DNA from 3 places in the Limosilactobacillus avium genome. Region 1 is predicted to be linked to each of the others. Evidence: predicted binding sites of a transcription regulator. Region 1 holds the regulator's gene; each other region holds the start of a gene.
The links. The regulator Rex, encoded in region 1, represses fermentation and respiration genes when NADH is low (regulators of the CRP and FNR family bind a similar motif). The targets are predictions, from matches to a motif close to TTGTGAANTANTTCACAA.
Positions count from the first base shown of each region.

Region 2: a site for Rex is predicted at 1,994-2,011, ahead of QOS01_RS01975 (NAD(P) transhydrogenase subunit alpha). Genes of this name have one in related genera too.
Region 3: a site for Rex is predicted at 1,779-1,796, ahead of adhP (alcohol dehydrogenase AdhP). Genes of this name have one in related genera too.

Region 1 is NZ_CANCWN010000002.1:27,699-30,909, reverse strand. Features, by position in the region: gene groL (chaperonin GroEL) at 1-1,139, opposite strand, end outside; gene groES (co-chaperone GroES) at 1,201-1,485, opposite strand; gene QOS01_RS01050 (redox-sensing transcriptional repressor Rex) at 1,715-2,356, opposite strand; gene abc-f (ribosomal protection-like ABC-F family protein) at 2,588-3,211, shown strand, end outside.
Region 2 is NZ_CANCWN010000003.1:63,988-67,198, forward strand. Features, by position in the region: gene QOS01_RS01965 (NAD(P)(+) transhydrogenase (Re/Si-specific) subunit beta) at 1-383, opposite strand, end outside; gene QOS01_RS01970 (NAD(P) transhydrogenase subunit alpha) at 383-715, opposite strand; gene QOS01_RS01975 (NAD(P) transhydrogenase subunit alpha) at 733-1,938, opposite strand; gene yaaA (peroxide stress protein YaaA) at 2,102-2,851, opposite strand; gene QOS01_RS01985 (YueI family protein) at 2,940-3,211, shown strand, end outside.
Region 3 is NZ_CANCWN010000034.1:2,976-6,186, reverse strand. Features, by position in the region: gene QOS01_RS08965 (SDR family NAD(P)-dependent oxidoreductase) at 1-667, opposite strand, end outside; gene QOS01_RS08960 (matrixin family metalloprotease) at 863-1,552, shown strand; gene adhP (alcohol dehydrogenase AdhP) at 1,822-2,844, shown strand; gene QOS01_RS08950 (CtsR family transcriptional regulator) at 3,103-3,211, shown strand, end outside.

The DNA.
Region 1 (3,211 bases):
CCAACCTTAACAACGGCAACACCACCGGAAAGCTTTGCCAAACGTTCTTGAAGCTTGTCCTTGTCAAAGTCAGAAGTAGTCTTGGCAATGGCTTGCTTGATTTGGTCAACCCGTTCAGCAATGGCTTCCTTAGCGCCGGCACCATCAACAATAGTAGTGGCGTCCTTAGTAACCGTAACTTTGTTAGCTTGACCTAATTGATCAATCGTAACATCCTTCAGGTTCATGCCCAGGTCATCGGAAATGACAGTACCACCGGTCAATACGGCGATATCTTGTAATTGAGCCTTCCGCCGGTCACCAAAGCCAGGAGCCTTAACAGCACATACGTTGAAGGTTCCACGAATCTTGTTCAGAACAAGGGTTGGCAGAGCTTCACCGGTAATGTCATCGGCAATAATCAACAGTGCCCGACCTTGTTGAACAACACTTTGCAGTAATGGCAAGATGTCTTGAATGTTGCTGATCTTCTTTTCAGTGATCAGGATGTATGGGTTGTCCAAGTCGGCTTCCATCTTGTCGTTGTCGGTTACCATGTATTGAGACATGTAACCACGATCGAAGCTCATCCCTTCAACAACGTTAACACTCGTGTCAACACCACGGGAGTCTTCAATAGTGATAACACCATCGTGACCAACCTTTTCCATAGCATCGGCAATCAGCTTACCAACTTCAGGGTTAGCAGCTGAAATGGAAGCAATTTGTTCGATATCACTCTTGGTCTTAACGTCGTGTGACATCTTCTTCAATGCTTCAACAGCAACTGCCGTAGCCTTTTCAATTCCCCGACGAATGCCAACTGGGTTAGCACCAGAAGTAACGTTCTTCATTCCGGCGTTAACGATTGCTTGGGTCAAAACAGTAGCAGTGGTGGTCCCATCACCAGCAATGTCATTAGTCTTGGAAGCAACTTCGGCAACCAACTTAGCACCCATGTTTTCAAATGGGTCTTCTAATTCGATGTCCTTGGCAATCGTAACACCATCGTTAGTAATGTTTGGGTTACCGTACTTTTGACCTAAAACAACGTTCCGACCCTTTGGACCCATGGTGGTCTTAACAGTGTCAGCTAACTTATCAACACCGGCAAGCATTGCGCTCCGTGCGTCTTCAGCAAATTTAATATCTTTTGCCATTAATTGTCACCTCAAAAAATAGAATAGATTTTATTTAAGCGATTATATTATGATTCAACAACTAGTCGAGAACTGCGACTAAGTCCTTTTCGTGAACAACCAGGTACTTTTCACCGTCGTATTCAACTTCATTGCCGGCATACTTGTCAAACAATACCCGGTCGCCTTCCTTAACAGCTGGAGCAAGCTTTTGTCCATTGTCGAGGGTCCGACCTTCGCCAACAGCAATAACCTTACCAGTAGTTGGCTTTTCCTTTACGTTGGAAGCAAGGACAATTCCGCCAACTGTCTTTTCTTCTTCAGTTTCAGCTTTAAGAACAACGCGATCTCCTAATGGTTTTAACACGTTAATCCCTCCATCTTGTTAATTTAGTATTTGCTTTTAGCACTCTAACTTGTTAAGTGCTAACCACAATTTCTACTATACCATCTTTCTTTCAAAAAGCAATAATAAAGTTTGACTAATTTTGACTTTTAACTTTGTCCCCAAAATAAAAAGAGCCCTGGCACCCAGCAAATACTGGCTACTAGCGCTCTTCTAAGTTAGGAAGGACAAACAAGGGTCCGTCGGCTTCCTAGTCGTTGTCATTAGAGTAGTTCTTAATAAAGTAGATTAAGGTTTGGAGTTCGTTTGTCAGATCAATGTTTTGAACTTGGACACCCTTCGGCACGGACAGGCGAACAGGTGAGAAGTTCAGGATTCCCTTTACCCCAGCATCAACCAGCTGGTCGGTAACGTCCTGGGCCTTGTCCCCTGGTACGGTCAGAATAACAATATCAATCTGCTGTTCCTGGAGCTGCTTTTTAATGTCGCTAGCCGGGTATACCGGGATTCCACTCTTGATCTTATTTGCCAGTTCCGGCTTGTTGTCGAAAGCCGCACTGATCCGCAGGTTAGTGTCTTGGTGGAAGTTGAAGTTCAGTAAGGCACTTCCTAAGCTGCCGACCCCAACCAGGGCAACACTGACCAGGGAGTCCTGGTGCAAGATTCCCTTAAAGAACTTCAAAAGGCTGGCAACGTCATAACCGTAGCCCCGCTTTCCGAGTTCCCCAAAGTAAGAGAAGTCCCGCCGAATGGTTGCAGAATCAACTTGAACGGCCTCTGATAATTCAGTCGAAGAAACCCGTTCCTTCTTTGCGTTTAGTAGTATCGTCAAATAACGATAGTAAATTGGTAAGCGCCGTGCTGTTGCGCGTGGTATTTTTTTGGTAGCCATCTTTGTCCCCCTGTTTCTTTACTCCAACCATTATTATTCTCCCGGCCAATCGCCGGATTCTTAGGATTTTTGACTGGTTGGGTGCACTTGTGAAATTCATTTCCTAATTATTCTAGCAATTTTCATCAATTTTGTGAAGCGTTATACAAAACAATTTTACCTTTTTAACTAAATTGAAATGAAATCTGCTAAAATAAACACTGTTATCATATGATTTAGCGAGGTTTCAAAATGATTCTTTTGCAAGCAAATGATGTTATGCGTCGTTTCGGCGCAGACGTATTATTTCATAATATTAACCTGCAAGTCCAGGACCACGGGCGGACTGCCTTAGTGGGTCGCAATGGTGCAGGAAAAACGACCCTCTTAAAAATGATTGCCGGAGTTACCACTCCCGACGAGGGGACCATCAGTAAAGTCAAAAACTTAAGCATCGGCTACTTGGCCCAGGACCAGGGACTTGATAGTCAAAACTCAATTTGGGCAGAACTGGATACCGTCTTTGCCCCCCTCCACGAGCAGGAAAAGGAGATTCGTCAGTTGGAGGAACAACTGGCAAACCTTGATACCACCAGTTCCCAATACCAACAAGTCATGACTACCTATGACCGCCTGCAAACTAACTACAAGAAGGAGGGCGGCTTTGAATATGAGTCCCGGATGCGGGGAATCCTGACGGGCTTTGGTTTCGGCGAGCAGTATTACGATACGCCCGTCAATGCCCTCTCCGGTGGTCAGAAGACCAAGTTAGCACTGGCCAAGATCCTCCTTCAGGCCCCTGACCTGCTGATCCTTGACGAACCGACCAACCACCTGGACATGAACGTCTTGGCCTGGTTGGAAGACTACCTGAAG
Region 2 (3,211 bases), on a different contig from region 1:
GACAAGATCAGCTGAAGGCGCGTGCCCGCAGTAACTTGTAAGTAGTCAAAGACACCAATCGTTGCGGCGGCACCACCACCGACGGCGTTAAACAGCGATACCAGTTGTGGTACGTCGGTCATCTTAACCTTACGAGCCTTAACGACCCCGTAGCAAATCCCGATTGCTAGACCAGCAACCAAGGCAATCCAACCAGCAGCGTCGATCTTACCACCAACGATAATCGTGATGATAATCATAATTACAGCAAGCGCCATCCCGACACAGGAGAGGCCATTACCTTTCCGGGCCGTCTTTGGTGACCGCATCAAGTGGACACCGACAACGTAGCAGATAGCTGAAATCAGGTAAATCAAAGAAGAACATGTTTGTAAGGCACTCATTATTGTTCGCCTCCATCCTGCTTATTATCTTTTGCAGGTGCTTTACCACCCTTAGGACGGTCAAACATCCCCAGCATCCGGTCAGTTACCGTGTAACCACCGGCAACGTTAACTGCGGCAAAGAAGGCACACAGGAATGCCAGGATATAAAATCCCCAATTATTAGCTTCTGCGGCAACAACAAAGGCACCAACGACAACAACACCGTGAATAGCGTTAGCACCAGACATCATTGGAGTTTGCAGGGTTGCTGGAATCTTGCTCATAACTTCAAAGCCAACGAGGAGACTTAAAACAAAAATTGCTAAATTAGAATATAATTGTTGACTCATATGATCGCTCCCCTTCTCTACTTTTGCGCCTTAGCATCAGGTTTGGCAGCTTCTTCATCCTTTTGTGGTTCTGGTTTCTTAATCTCAGGCAGACCCATTTGTGAACGAAGCCGACCAGAAATAATCTTGCCTTGGTAAGTAGCAACCAATTCGGACATAACATCGTCAGTCGTGTCAATCTTAATGTTGCCATCCTTACCGAGGAGGGCCTTAATAACTGCTTGGATGTTCTTCGAATACATTTCAGAAGCACTCGTGGCCAGTTCACTTGGCAGGTTATCGGCCCCGACAATCTTAGCGCCATTATCAGTCGTAACGACTTCACCCGGCTTAGAACCGGCAACGTTACCACCTAGTTCACTAGCCGCAATATCGATAAAGATCGAACCCGGCTTAGCGTTTTGAACTGACTTTTCGGTTACTAGCATTGGTGGCTTCTTACCAGGAACCCGGGCCGTTGTGATCACAATGTCACTGTCAGCAATGAAGCCGGCAAGTTCATCTTGCTGCTTCTGCTGTTCTTCCTTCGTCAATTGACGAGCATAACCACCTTTACCGGCAGCAGATACAGAACTCGTCAGGAACTTAGCACCCAAGGATTCAACTTCACCCCGTGATGCTGGACGAACATCGTAACCAGAAACGATTGCGCCAAGCCGCTTGGCAGTACCAATGGCTTGCAGGCCGGCAACCCCAGTCCCAAGGACAAGGACCTTGGCTGGCTTAGCAGTCCCGGCCGCCGTGATCATCATAGGGAAGTAACGCATGAAGTGGTCAGCAGCAACCAATGCCGCCTTGTAACCAGAAACAGAAGACTGTGAACTCAAGGCATCCATTGTCTGGGCCCGAGAAACAGTCCGCGGCAGTAATTCAAATGATAATGCCGTGACCTTAGCATCGGCCAACTTCTTCGCAACGTCATGATCAACTGACAAGGACAAGAGTCCCAAAAGCATTTGATCAGCCTTCAGCTTACCCAAAGTGTCATCGTCCGGACGGTTAACAACCGTAACGATGTTCGCCTGATCAATTGCTGCTTGCCGGTCAACGACCTGTGCCCCAGCATCAACATACTGCTGGTCAGCGAAGTTGGCTTTTGCACCGGCGCCTTTTTCAATTAAGACCTTATTGCCTTGCTTGACAAGTCTCTTAACGACACTCGGTACCAAAGAAACCCGGTGTTCGCCATCGGCTTCCTTTAGCGCTGCAATTACAATTGCCATAATTATTCCTCCTTACTATTCACTTAACCGCTTTCACCCTTTATCATAGTCTAATTTGTGTTTTAAATCACATTTTTTTGGACATTTTTTCGAAATTGAGTCTTTTTGATACGCAGAAATAAGCATTAAACACTACTCTGCTAAGCTTTCGGGCCCCCGTAAATTATTTTTCACGAGCAAAAGCGAGGACCTCATCACTGGACAATTCTGGGCAGTAGTGAAAGCCACCGACCCGGAATCGTTTGACACCCGCTAAATCAGTGACTTGATTTTCAGCAATGTAGCGGACCATCGTTCCCCGGGCCATCTTCACCTGGGTAGTCTTCTGCTTAATTCGACCATCAACAACTTCGCCAAAGCGGCACTTAACGAAGTGGCGGTTATTATTTAAATACGGTAAAATAGCCTTCTCGTATTCTGCTGAGGCCAAATCTAAGACCAAGTCGTCCTCAGCAAACAGGTCGTCAGCAAGCGCCCTCCCCCAAAACTGGTAAAGGTTCTTGGTTCCCGCCACGTGGGCGCGGTCACCCATTCCTAACCGGTAGGGCACAATCCCATCAAACGGCCGGAGCAGGCCGTAAAAGCCCGATAAGATTCGCAGGTGTTGCTGGATATATTGCAAACCGACGTCGGTAAAAACGTCTGGTGCCATATGCTGGTACTGCAGCCCCGTAAAAGCAATAATAGCCGGGGTAAGGTGTTCTCTCAGGTCCATTTCCTGGAGCCACCGGTAGTTCTTATCTGCCAAACGGGTACTACAGTTCCACCACAGCTGATGAAGTTGGTCATAGCTTAGGCTTCGCATCCAGTCAAGGATCTTGCTGGTCTTGGCCAGGTACTTTGGAAGGTCCTGGTAGGGAAAAGAATCCTCGTCGACGGTCATTGTTCGTGCTGGTGAAATTACAATTTGCATTTTGCATACCCTCCCTGACTCATTATTTAAGGTTCTTATTATGGTAATGGTACAATAATAACAATATTCTTTTTAAGGAGGAATTCTAGTGGTAGAAGAAAAGAAGTCCGCTGTTCAACAACGACTTGATAACGGCATCTACGGGACCCCGAAGATCAAACCGGACGAGCAGCGTAAGTACCTGGGCACCTTTCGTGAACGGGTCTGCTTAACCATTTCCGTTGCCGAACTCCACGAGAAGAATTGGCAACCTGAACTAGCGGCCGAATTGGCGAAGGGAATTGGCAAGCTCGTATTTATCAACGGCAACCTCCCCCACGAGATGGTCCACGGCTACATTCAGACCGCTGCCGAGGCGGG
Region 3 (3,211 bases), on a different contig from region 1:
GATCACCAAGGTGGCCGAGCGGAATCCCTTCAATCAATGAATCAAGCATTTTCTTGTTAAGGGTAAATGCCTGCATCATTGGGGTAACAATCCAGCCGGGCAGGACGGAGTTAACCCGAATATTGTATTTACCGAGGTCGCGGGCAGCTCCCTTGGTAAAGGCACGTGACGCCCCCTTGGAGGCAGTGTAAGGTGAGGCCCCCGCGATCCCTTGCACACTGGCAAGGGAGGAAATGTTGATGATGGAACCACCACCGTTTTCCTTCATTTGGGGAACAACGTGTTTCATCCCCAAAAAGTGGGCCATGGCGTTGGTGTTCATGAACTTGTACCAATCAGCCACGGTGGAGTCAGTGAGCCCGGAAGTGCTATCGGTCACCCCAATCCCGGCGTTGTTTACCAGGATATCAATCTTACCGAACTTCTTAATGCCTTCCTTAACGGCAGCAGCCCAGTCATCTTCTTTGGTAACGTCGAGTTCTAATGGTAAAATAACGTCGCCGTATTGTTTAGATAAAGTTTCGGCCCGCTGGTTGAGGAGCTTAGTATTAATGTCGGTTGCAATCACCTTGGCACCCTCTTTAATAAAGAGCTCTGTTTCAGCAGCTCCCTGCCCGCTAGCTGCCCCAGTAATTAATGCCACTTTATTACTTAGTCGATTTGCCATAAATAAGACCTTCCCTTCATTCTACGGTTAGAAAAACCGAACATATCTATCACATCAGTTTAATTGGTCATTTGTGTGTAAATTGGATTATTTTACTATTAAAAAATATTACAAAATAGGGGCAAAATATTAAGTAATTTGTAACTTTAAAATTATTAATCTGATTAAACTATTGTAATAGGGAGGAGAAAGTTGATGAAAAAGCGTCTATTGATAATTGTCAGCATCCTGGTGGGAATGCTGGTTTCGCCACTGCATGTTGCGGCAGACGGCATCCCAACGGCGGGGCAGCCATCCGTCTTCAACACTCCCGACGATGGTCAACTTTCCACGTATGACGATTCGTCCCAGGCAGTTCGGGCTAGCAAACACCGCCTTTACTTACCCACCAATACACCGACCCCGATTGAAAACTACCGGTGGCCGACGCGTAAGCTAAAGATTTATATGGATACTTCGGACCGGCCTATCCAGCAGGCCTTTAAAGGGGCGGTCAAGGCTTGGAACCGTACCGGGGCTGTGCACATTAAGTGGTGTTCCAGCGAGGGACAAGCCGACATTATTGCCCGTGACGGCTCCCTTTCTAATAATGGGGCCGCTCCAGGGGTTGGCTACGTTTCTGCCCAATTGGGGTCGACGAATACGGAGTATAACCCTGATACACATGCCTTGATTCAAGCCCGATCAACCCTGGATGCCAGCCACCTGGACTACGCCAGTCGTTCTTTTCGGACGGAGGTTGCCGAACACGAATTGGGTCATGCATTGGGGCTAGCCCACGCCCCTGAATACATGCACAGCGTGATGATTCCCCGCAATATCCGGACGGGGATTACGCATAACGACCGCAAGACACTGCGCCAACTATACGACGTTGGAAGGTAGGTGCTGGGCAGGGTATTCCCAAGCAACTGGTTAAATAATTGTGACGGTATTCGCAATTTAGTTACTTTTTATCAATGATATAATAATTTTTTTATAATTGGTTTAACTTACCTAAATGTTATAACAACGCTGTCATTGCCGATTTAATAGGAAATGGTTTGATTGCAGTTAATAAAATTATTCAAAACGGGCTTTAAAAAATTAACTGATTCTGATATCATAATAATTGTGAAAAATATAACATGTCTTTGAGAAGGAGATCTTAGCTTATGAAAGCTGCTGTTATTAATGATCCAGTAGATGGATACGTTACTGTTAAGGATGTTAAGCTTCGTGATTTGAAGCCTGGTGAAGCTTTAGTTGACATGGAATACTGTGGTCTTTGTCACACTGACCTGCACTGTGCTGCCGGTGACTTCGGTAAGAAGCCTGGTCGGATCATTGGTCACGAAGGTGTTGGCCGTGTATCCAAGGTTGCTCCTGGCGTTACTAGTTTGAAGGTTGGGGACCGGGTATCAATCGCTTGGTTCTTCAAGGGCTGTGGCCACTGTGAATACTGCCTGACTGGTCGTGAAACTCTTTGCCGTAACGTCCTGAACGCTGGTTACACTGCCGACGGTGCAATGGCTCAACAATGTATCGTTCCAGCTGACTACGCTGTTAAGGTTCCAGAAGGTCTGGACCCTGTTGAAGCTACTTCCCTGACTTGTGCCGGTGTTACCATGTACAAGGCCCTGAAGGTTGCTGACATCAAGCCTGGTCAATGGGTATCAATCGTTGGTGCTGGTGGCCTTGGTAACCTTGGTATTCAATTTGCCCACAACGTCTTTGGCGCTCACGTTATCGCCGTTGATGGTAACGAAGACAAGCTGAAGGCCGCTAAGGAAAACGGTGCTGAAATCTGCATCAACCGTCACGACAACAACGTTGATGAACAAATTCAAGAAAAGGTTGGCGGTGTTCACGCCGCAGTTGTTACTGCTGTTACTACCGCTGCCTTCGACCAAGCTGTCAACTCCCTTCGTCCAGACGGCCGCTTAGTTGCGGTTGCCCTTCCACAGGGTGACATGAAGCTGAACATCGCTAAGACCGTTCTTGATGGGATTATCGTTGCTGGTTCCTTGGTTGGTACCCGTCAAGACCTGGCTGAATGTTTCCAATTCGGTGCTGAAGGTAAGGTTCACCCAATCGTTCACACCCGGAAGCTTTCTGAAATCAACGACATGATTCAAGAACTGAAGGACAACAAGGTTGTTGGTCGGAACGTTGTTGACTTCTCCCTCGAAAAGTAAGCATCACGCTTAACATCGATTAATCTATAAATAAGAAAACACATAACAGCTACATGGACTGGACTCAGAATGATGGTTGACAGGGCACGGCTCGGCCATTGTTCATGCCCGACGATGTGGTCTGTTATGTGTGACTTTCAAAAGAGACTGGCGTTGCCGGTCTCTTTTTCTTTAAGCGTTAAGCGTTTTGGATGGGAAAAAAGGGTGACTTATGATAAAATAATGGTCAAGATTAGTCAGTAAATGGAGGGTGAACAAATGGAAAATAAGAGCATTTCGGATGTGATTGAAGCATATTTAAAAGAAATTCTCGGCAACTCTGCCCAGATTGAGATTCGTCGGTCAGAGATTGCTAACCATTTTGACG